One region of the [Clostridium] hylemonae DSM 15053 genome, then DNA from elsewhere that is predicted to be linked to it. Evidence: a T-box and tRNA genes for the amino acid it is inferred to sense, from the RefSeq annotation. Region 1 holds a T-box; the other holds one or more tRNA genes.
What was found. The T-box of region 1 lies ahead of tyrS (tyrosine--tRNA ligase). A T-box ahead of a tRNA ligase gene usually reads a tRNA of that ligase, here a tRNA-Tyr.

Region 1 (4,859 bases):
CCCAGGACGCCACATATATTATCCCGTGTACGAAAGAAATATTTCACCGGTTCCAGAGCGCAGCCCAGGGGCTTGTCAAATATATTGGCGTGGCGCCGGAAAGGGAAGGCGCGCTGGAATTTGTAGAGCAGGTGAAGGATGAAGTGAATGTATCGCTGGCACATACGAATGCAAGCTACGAGGATGCGAAAGCAGCTTATGACAGGGGGGCGGACCATGCGGTACATCTCTACAACGCCATGCCGCCGTTTACCCACCGTGCTCCGGGCGTTATCGGCGCTGTGGCGGACAGTGAGCATGTGACGGCGGAGCTGATCTGTGACGGGGTGCACATTCATCCGTCAGTCGTCCGCGCCACGTTCAAGATGCTCGGAGCGGACCGCATTATCCTGATCAGTGACAGTATGCGCGCGACCGGCATGCCGGATGGGGAATACACGCTTGGCGGGCTTGCGGTGAATGTGACGGGCAGCCGCGCTATCCTTGTGTCAAACGGCGCTCTTGCAGGCTCCGCGACGAACCTTCTGGACTGTATGCGCACGGTGGTGAAGGAGATGGGCATCCCGCTTGAGACTGCTGTCGCGTGCGCGACTATGAATCCGGCAAAAAGCCTCGGTGCGTATGACAAGTACGGTTCGCTCACACCAGGTAAGAAGGGAAATGTAGTGCTGCTTGACAAAGAATTGAACCTGAAGGCTGTCATCAAAGATGGAAAAAGGATTTAGATAAAATGGACAGAAGAGAAGGCGCCTGCCTTATGTGCGGCAGAGAGCTTGTATATTATGACAAGGCAGGAAAAATGAAGTGCTCCGTCTGCGGGCAGAGCTTTGAGAGCCATGCGTCCTGTGAAGAAGGGCATTTCGTATGTGACGGCTGTCACGCCGAAAAAGGAATCACAGCGATAATGGAAGGATGTCAAACGACCACATCCCGCAGTCCGATCGCTGTCATGCAGGAACTCATGGAGAATCCGTTCATATATATGCACGGGCCGGAGCATCATGTGATGGCCGGCGCTGCACTTCTGGCCGCATATCACAACTGCGGCGGTGACATTGATATCTCTCAGGCGCTTGAGGAGATGCGGGCCAGGGGAAGTGAAGTCCCAGGCGGTGTGTGCGGCATGTGGGGCTGCTGCGGGGCTGCGGTGAGTACGGGCATCTTCATGAGCATCATCACGAAGGCGACGCCCCTCACCGGCCGGTCGTGGCAGATGTCCAACCGGATGACGTCCAGGGCGCTTGCCGCGATCGCAGACCTGGGCGGACCGCGCTGCTGCAAGAGGGACTGCTTCACCGCCGTGAAAGAAGCGGTGGCGGTGGTGAGGGAAGAGACCGGCATAGAGATGGAACTGCCTGAGCGCATTGTATGTACATTTTCCAAAGAGAACAGACAGTGCCTGAGGCAGAAGTGTCCATATCACTTAGACGGATCTTTTCCTGAGAAATAAAATTTCCTGCTTGACAAAAAATAAGAAATACGTTACCATTTCAGACAACAAGACAAGAATCAGAGAAAAAGCTTTGAAAAGAAAAAGTAACAGCCAGCACACCCTTACAGAAAGCAGCCGGAAGATGAGAGGCGCATGAAAGAGCAGGCTGTGAATACATCTTGGAGCTTCACACCGAAACCTTCACCTAAAGAAGGCAGGTAGGCTGTGACGCGGGGCATGCGTTATCGTGCACAAGCTGTAACTGCAGCTTACAGAGACCGGCAGCGTGAGCTGCAGGTGAATGAAGGTGGTATCACGGGAGCATAACCTCGTCCTTTTTATAAGGATGAGGTTTTTTTGTTGGCGTATGCGGCAGGAATTTGCAAAGGGGTCAGACCCCTATGGCCATAGGGGTCTGACCCCTTTGCAAATTCAACTAATTATCAGACAATATATTAAAGGAGAGGTAAGCTATGGGAATTTATGAAGAATTACAGGCGAGAGGTTTGATCGCCCAAGTGACGGACGAGGATGAGATCAGAGAATTGATCAACAATGGGAAAGCGACGTTTTACATCGGTTTTGACCCGACGGCGGACAGCCTTCATGTGGGACATTTTATGGCGCTCTGTCTCATGAAGCGCCTGCAGGATGCCGGCAACAAGCCGATCGCTCTTATCGGAGGAGGGACAGGTTATATCGGTGATCCGTCCGGAAGAACCGATATGCGTTCCATGATGACGCCGGAGACGATCCAGCACAACTGTGACTGTTTCAAAAGACAAATGAGCAAGTTTATCGATTTCTCCGAAGGCAAGGCGCTTATGGTCAACAATGCGGACTGGCTGCTGGATTTGAACTATATTGATATGCTGCGGGAGATCGGGCCGCATTTCTCCGTGAACCGGATGCTGGCTGCCGAGTGCTACAAGCAGAGGATGGAGAAGGGACTTACTTTCCTGGAGTTCAATTACATGATCATGCAGAGCTTTGACTTTTACATGCTGTACCAGAATTACGGCTGCAACATGCAGTTCGGCGGCGACGACCAGTGGGCCAACATGCTCGGCGGCACAGAGCTTATCCGCCGCAAGCTCGGAAAGAACGCGTGCGCCATGACGATCACGCTGCTTCTGAATTCTGAGGGCAAGAAGATGGGCAAGACGCAGAATGGCGCGGTCTGGCTCGACCCGGAAAAGACGTCACCGTTCGATTTCTACCAGTACTGGAGAAATGTAGGCGATACGGACGTGCTGAAATGTATCCGCATGCTGACCTTCCTTCCGCTGGAGGAGATCGACAAAATGGACGGCTGGGAAGGAGCCCAGCTCAATACGGCGAAGGAGATTCTTGCCTATGAGCTGACGAAGCTTGTTCACGGGGAAGAGGAGGCCAGGAAGGCGCAGGAGTCCGCGCGTGCGCTGTTCAGCCAGGGCGCAGCCGCACAGATGCCTACCGCAGAGATCACAGGTGACGATCTGGAGGACGGGCGCATCGATATCCTTACACTTCTGTTAAAGAGCGGCCTCGTACCGTCCAAGTCAGAGGCAAGACGCGCTGTGCAGCAGGGCGGCGTAGCTGTGGACGGGGAGAAGGTCACAGACATCCAGGAGATCTTCCCTTCAGACGCATTTGCGGGAGAAGGCATGATCTTGAAAAAAGGTAAGAAAAATTTCCGCAAAGTTGTGTTAAAATAAACGTAACGGCGGACAGCCGCAAGAAGGAGGAGTGGACAATGGCATTTAAAGAAAAAGCAATTGAGGAACTGAGCTTCAATCCATTTGAAAAGATATCGAAGCAGTGGATGCTCATCACGGCAGGCGACGAACTTAAGTCAAACACGATGACAGCAAGCTGGGGAGGTGTCGGCATCATGTGGGGCAGACCGGTCGTTACGGCATATATCCGCCCCCAGAGGTATACGAAGGAATTTGTAGATATGAATGATACCTTTACCATATCTTTTCTGCCCGAGACGCAGCGCAAGGCGCTGAACGTATGCGGTTCCGTGTCCGGCCGCGATGTGGAGGACAAGTGGAAAGAAGCAGGCCTTCATCCGTATTACGCCGACGGTACTGCGGCAGTGGAAGAAGCAGAGATGATCTTCGTGTGCAGGAAACTGTATTACCAGGAAATGTATCCCGAATGCTTCACAGAGACGGAGTGCGATACAAAATGGTATCCCGAGGCGGATTATCATACGATGTATATTGCGGAGATAACAAAGGTGCTCGTTAAATAAGCAAAGAAGGATGTGGATCTAACTGAATTAATTTAGATCCACATCCTTTTTTGATGGCTTTCTCTGCCTTTCAGAACAGAGGGATACTGCCGGTACGGCGAAGAATTCACCATACCGGCGAAGCAGGTGCAGGATAATAAAAATCTTTACGGCACCATTTTAAAATATTGGACGCTGTAAGGCGGCAGATCTATCTGTCCACCCAGCGTTACCTCCTTACCGGACAAAAGCTCCGCGGCACTGCCTTCAAAACTGCCGTGGGCAGCCGTATAAGGCTGGTCTGCCGCGTTGATGGCAACGAGCACGCGTTCCCCTCCAAAACAGCGCTCGAAGATGAGCTGGTGGTTCTGGATCACGACGTTCTTATAATCTCCATTACACAGAGCTTCGCTGTTCTGGCGGATCCGGATCATTTTTTTGATGTATTCGGTCAGCTCATTCGGCTTTGGCGCCTCAAAGCATGGTCTCAGGGCATAATCATTGTCCGGGCGCTTTTCTCCCGGTTCTCCCCACTCGCTTCCGTAATAAATACATGGAATGCCCGGCATTCCAAGCAGCAGTCCGTATGCCAGCGGAAGGTGGTTCTTGTCTGTGAGAATGCTGGCGATCCTCTCCACGTCGTGGTTATCTACAAATGTGATGAGGTGTTTGCCCCGGTACAGGCACCACTGGTCAGAGCCGTATTGCCGGTGCAGGGAATGTGCGATCTCAAACATGTTCATGGAGTTGAAACTGGAGAAGATCCCCTTGTAGCATTCATAGTTCGTACAGCTGTGAAGCATCTCGTCATTGACGATCAGATTGTAGTCGCCGAACAATACCTCCCCTATGAGGGTGAATCCCGGCTTGAGTTCCGACGTAAAGGACCGGAGCCTTCTCATAAAATTATGATCCAGGCTGTACGCCACATCAAGGCGCAGCCCGTCGATGCCGAACTCATTGATCCAGCCCCGGATGCAGTCCAGCAGATAGTCCGTTACAGCGGGGTTCTGAAGGTTCAGTTTCACAAGCTCAAAATGTCCTTCCCAGCCTTCGTACCAGAAGCCGTCATCGTAGCCGCTGTTGCCGTCAAAGTTGATATGAAACCAGTCTTTGTAAGGAGAATCCCACTTCTTTTCCTGAACATCTTTAAACGCCCAGAATCCACGTCCGACATGGTTGAACACCCCGTCCAGAATGATCTTT
Region 2 (4,859 bases), 160 kb from region 1:
AAATACAGGGAACAGAAGCATAAGCAGCAACAGCGCTGCCATGAATTTCTCCCGGCACTTTTTATAAAATATACTGATACACAGCATGAGAAGCGCAGCTGCCGTAAGACCCATCCCGTATCCGCTGTATAATAGCTTATGAAGGCGTATATCAGGAATGAGAAGCTTTGAAACAGTGATTCCTCCATGCCCGGCACGGCCCGCTGTCATGGCAAAGTAAACTGGTATCAGATAGAAAAGCGATAGAAAGCATCCGAAAAGCGCCGGGTAAAACCGTCCCCAGAGCCACTTAATGAACCTCAGGCACGATGATATGAGACCCACGGACTCATCCGTCTCGTTTTGGTATCCTGTCACCCCATAGATGAACAGGGCCGTCATGCCCCCTACCGCAAAATAGAAGCTCGTAAGTATCATGAAGAAAACGGACAGTGTCAGCAGGCCGTACTTTCCCTTTTTACAGTACCGGTCATAGCCGATCAGCGCCAGCAGCAGAAACGGCATATAGTTCACAAACATCAGCTGCATGGAGGAATGATAGGTCACAGATGCGGCCAGCACAAGTATCGAAGAAGCATAAAAGCTTTCCCGCTTTTTAAAATGCCCGCTGCTGAGCCAGTAATAACAGAGCACTCCGTCCGCCATATGCTCCAGCAGCGAGACGACCTGAATGTATGTGGTCATCTTTACGAAGGGCAGCGCGTATGATACGAGATACAACGGGTTAAATAGTCCGTAATAGGCAAAGTTGTAAATATTCTGCCCACCGCCAAGCTCTGCCGCGAACTGGGGAAACAGTGTTTTCGTCTCATAAAACAGCTTGCGGAAATAATCCGGGAATACGCTGTGCTGCCCGAGCCAGTCGATCTCAGAGCCTGCCAGATATCCGTTTCTTATCTTCAGGATATACAGTATGAGCGGGATGACCATAAGAATCGAGAGATATAACATATCTTCCCTGCTTTTTGTTGTCTTTGCCGTCGGTTTTTGCATCCTCTTCATCACTTGATTCCCTCAATAAATAGATTGGCCTGTTTTTTATCTCTGTATATGCCCTGGCAAGGTACTGGCCTGAAATACCAATGCAGAGCAGCTGTACGCCTCCTATGAGGAAAATTACGCACATCATGGCCGGCCAGCCTGCCACCGGGTCATGCCAGAACAAGTTCTTTACCACTAGGAATACGATCATGCAGAACGCAGCCCCGCAGAACAGAATGCCGCCGTATGAAGCCATGGACAGCGGTACTGTCGAAAAACCGAGTATTCCGTCGATGGAATATTTGAACAGCTTCCAGAGCGACCATTTTGTATCGCCGGCCGCCCGCTCAACATTGTGATATTCCAGCCATTTTGTCCTGAACCCTACCCATCCGAATAATCCTTTGGAAAAACGGTTGCACTCACTTAATGATAGTATGGCGTCCGCCATTTTCCGGTTCATCATACGAAAATCTCTGGCTCCCTCCACGATCTGTACCTGGGAGAGCTTATTTATGAATTTATAAAAAGAAGCGGAAAGGAAGGAGCGCAGCTTCGCCTCCCCGTGACGGTCGCCTCTTCTCGTGGCCACACAGTCATATTCGCCTTCCTGTAAGATATCGTACATCTCAGGGAGATACTCAGGCGGATCCTGCAGATCTGCGTCCATTACCGCGACATACTCTCCCTCGGCCGCCTTAAGTCCGGCGTAAAGCGCTGATTCTTTTCCGAAATTTCTGGAAAAGGAAAGATACCGGTAATTGTTATCTTTTTCATGAAATTCTTTTAAAAGCTTCAGCGTTTCATCTGCTGAACCGTCATCGACAAATATGATCTCCACGGTCACAGGCTCCATCTTCTTTATCACTTCCTGCATGGCCTGTAAATAAAGAGGCAGTACTTCCTGCTCATTATAACAAGGAACGACCACGCTGACTGCAGGTTTATTATCTCTGTACATCATAAGACCTCCTTCTTAATGCTTGATTGCTTATGTCTGACTGTAATTATATATATAGTATCTATCATTTTCCGAAAGAAAATCTTAAGTTTAAGTAAAGATTCAAAATTACAGAATAAAAAACAGAGTATGCTTTTCACATACTCTGCTGGAATTTTTAGTATTTTAAAGAAAACGGCAGGAACCTTTATCACAAAGGATTCCTGCCACTCTCATTCCCATGAGCGTGCGGGGATTCGAACCCCGGACAACTTGATTAAAAGTCAAGTGCTCTACCACCTGAGCTACACGCCCGTATACTATTTTCACAGTAAAGAAAATGCCCAGAGCCGGAATCGAACCAGCGACACGAGGATTTTCAGTCCTCTGCTCTACCGACTGAGCTATCTGGGCATATCTTATTGAACTTTTGTAGTTCAACAAGCATCAATTGCGGGGGCAGGATTTGAACCTACGACCTTCGGGTTATGAGCCCGACGAGCTTCCAGACTGCTCCACCCCGCGTTATTAACTAATATTAGATTATGAAGCCGTTGACCGGACTTGAACCGGTAACCTGCTGATTACAAATCAGCTGCTCTGCCAATTGAGCCACAACGGCAAGTCTGGTAATGGATGGAGAAGGATTCGAACCTTCGAAGGCGTTGCCAACAGATTTACAGTCTGCCCCCTTTGGCCACTCGGGAATCCATCCATTTTCATATGGGACCTATAGGGCTCGAACCTATGACCCTCTGCTTGTAAGGCAGATGCTCTCCCAGCTGAGCTAAGATCCCATATAGCGACCCAGAAGAGACTCGAACTCTCGACCTCCGCCGTGACAGGGCGGCGCTCTAACCAACTGAGCCACTGGGCCTCGCTATCTGAAGATATGTACCTTCAAAACTGCATACAAGAAATAAATATTACATCCATTACCTATCCACCTTTTCGCTTCGAGACGCGCCTCCGTCATTCCTGACTCCGCGCTCTCTTCGCTCTTGGTCATGCCCTCGACCGATTAGTAGCAGTCAGCTCCATACATTGCTGCACTTCCACCTCTGCCCTATCTACCTCGTCGTCTTCAAGGGGTCTTACTGCTTGCGCAGGGATATCTCATCTTGAGGGGGGCTTCACGCTTAGATGCCTTCAGCGTTTATCCCGTCCCGGCTTGGCTACTCTGCCATGCTCTTGGTAGAACAACAGATACACCAGCGGCCAGTCCATCCCGGTCCTCTCGTACTAAGGACAGCTCCTCTCAAATATCCTACGCCCACGCCGGATAGGGACCGAACTGTCTCACGACGTTCTGAACCCAGCTCGCGTACCGCTTTAATGGGCGAACAGCCCAACCCTTGGGACCTACTTCAGCCCCAGGATGCGATGAGCCGACATCGAGGTGCCAAACCACTCCGTCGATGTGAACTCTTGGGAGTGATAAGCCTGTTATCCCCAGGGTAGCTTTTATCCGTTGAGCGATGGCAATCCCACTTTATACCACCGGATCACTAAGTCCTACTTTCGTACCTGCTCCACCCGTCGGTGTCGCAGTCAAGCCCTCTTTTGCCTTTGCACTCTGCGAATGGTTTCCGACCATTCTGAGAGGACCTTTGAGCGCCTCCGATACCCTTTCGGAGGCGACCGCCCCAGTCAAACTCCCCACCTGACATTGTCCCCCAGCCGGTTCACGGCTGATGGTTAGAAATCCAATACTGCAAGGGTGGTATCCCAACAGCGGCTCTGTGACGACTGGCGTCATCACTTCTTCGCCTCCCACCTATCCTGTACATGCAATACCGAATCCCAGTATCAAGCTGGAGTAAAGCTCCATGGGGTCTTTCCGTCCTGGCGCAGGTAACCAGCATCTTCACTGGTATTTCAATTTCACCGGGTGCATTGTTGAGACAGTGCCCAAATCATTACGCCTTTCGTGCGGGTCGGAACTTACCCGACAAGGAATTTCGCTACCTTAGGACCGTTATAGTTACGGCCGCCGTTTACTGGGGCTTAAGTTCAAAGCTTCGCTTGCGCTAACCTCTCCCCTTAACCTTCCAGCACCGGGCAGGCGTCAGCCCATATACTTCACCTTTCGGTTTTGCATAGACCTGTGTTTTTGCTAAACAGTTGCTTGGGCCAATTCTCTGCGGCCAGATCTCTCTGGCACTCCTTCTCCCGAAGTTACGGAGTCATTTTGCCGAGTTCCTTAACAATGCTTCTCCCGTCGGCCTTAGGATTCTCTCCTCATCCACCTGTGTCGGTTTACGGTACGGGCACGATATAAACGATAGCGGCTTTTCTTGACGCATGGCTCACATACTTCCCTACTTTAAGTTCGGTACGCGTCACGGATTTGGTTTGCACACCGGATTTGCCTGATGTACGCCTACCCCGCTTGCGCCGGTCTTTCCATTCCCGGCTTATGCTTTCCACACGTGTCCCCACAGTTCTGTTATATCGTGGTACAGGAATCTCAACCTGTTGTCCATCGGCTACGTCTTTCGACCTCGCCTTAGGCCCCGACTTACCCAGAGCAGATCAGCTTTACTCTGGAAACCTTAGATATTCGGCCGGAAGGATTCCCACCTTCCTCTCGCTACTCATTCCGGCATTCTCTCTTCGATGCAGTCCACAGCTCCTTACGGTACTGCTTCTTCCCGCATCCAATGCTCCTCTACCGATGTACTTCGTACATCCCTGAGCTTCGGTAGTGTGTTTCAGCCCCGGACATTTTCGGCGCAGGACCTCTCGACTAGTGAGCTATTACGCACTCTTTGAATGTATGGCTGCTTCTGAGCCAACATCCTAGTTGTCTTTGAAATCCCACATCCTTTTCCACTTAACACACATTTTGGGACCTTAGCTGCAGGTCTGGGCTCTTTCCCTTTCGACTACCCAACTTATCTCGTGCAGTCTGACTCCCATACATCATCTACGCGGC

Region 2: it encodes a tRNA-Tyr, which carries the amino acid that the T-box ahead of tyrS (tyrosine--tRNA ligase) is inferred to sense. The anticodon was not compared.

Annotation. Positions count from the first base shown of each region.
Region 1 is NZ_CP036524.1:271,154-276,012, forward strand. It holds gene nagA (N-acetylglucosamine-6-phosphate deacetylase) at 1-725, shown strand, start outside; gene LAJLEIBI_RS01255 (DUF5714 domain-containing protein) at 731-1,450, shown strand; T-box leader at 1,515-1,772, shown strand; gene tyrS (tyrosine--tRNA ligase) at 1,906-3,129, shown strand; gene LAJLEIBI_RS01265 (flavin reductase family protein) at 3,168-3,674, shown strand; gene LAJLEIBI_RS01270 (alpha-amylase family glycosyl hydrolase) at 3,821-4,859, opposite strand, start outside.
Region 2 is NZ_CP036524.1:432,885-437,743, reverse strand. It holds gene LAJLEIBI_RS02100 (YfhO family protein) at 1-951, opposite strand, end outside; gene LAJLEIBI_RS02095 (glycosyltransferase family 2 protein) at 869-1,945, opposite strand; tRNA gene LAJLEIBI_RS02090 (tRNA-Lys) at 2,164-2,236, opposite strand; tRNA gene LAJLEIBI_RS02085 (tRNA-Phe) at 2,263-2,335, opposite strand; tRNA gene LAJLEIBI_RS02080 (tRNA-Met) at 2,373-2,446, opposite strand; tRNA gene LAJLEIBI_RS02075 (tRNA-Thr) at 2,471-2,543, opposite strand; tRNA gene LAJLEIBI_RS02070 (tRNA-Tyr) at 2,555-2,636, opposite strand; tRNA gene LAJLEIBI_RS02065 (tRNA-Val) at 2,646-2,718, opposite strand; tRNA gene LAJLEIBI_RS02060 (tRNA-Asp) at 2,725-2,798, opposite strand; rRNA gene LAJLEIBI_RS02055 (23S ribosomal RNA) at 2,923-4,859, opposite strand, start outside.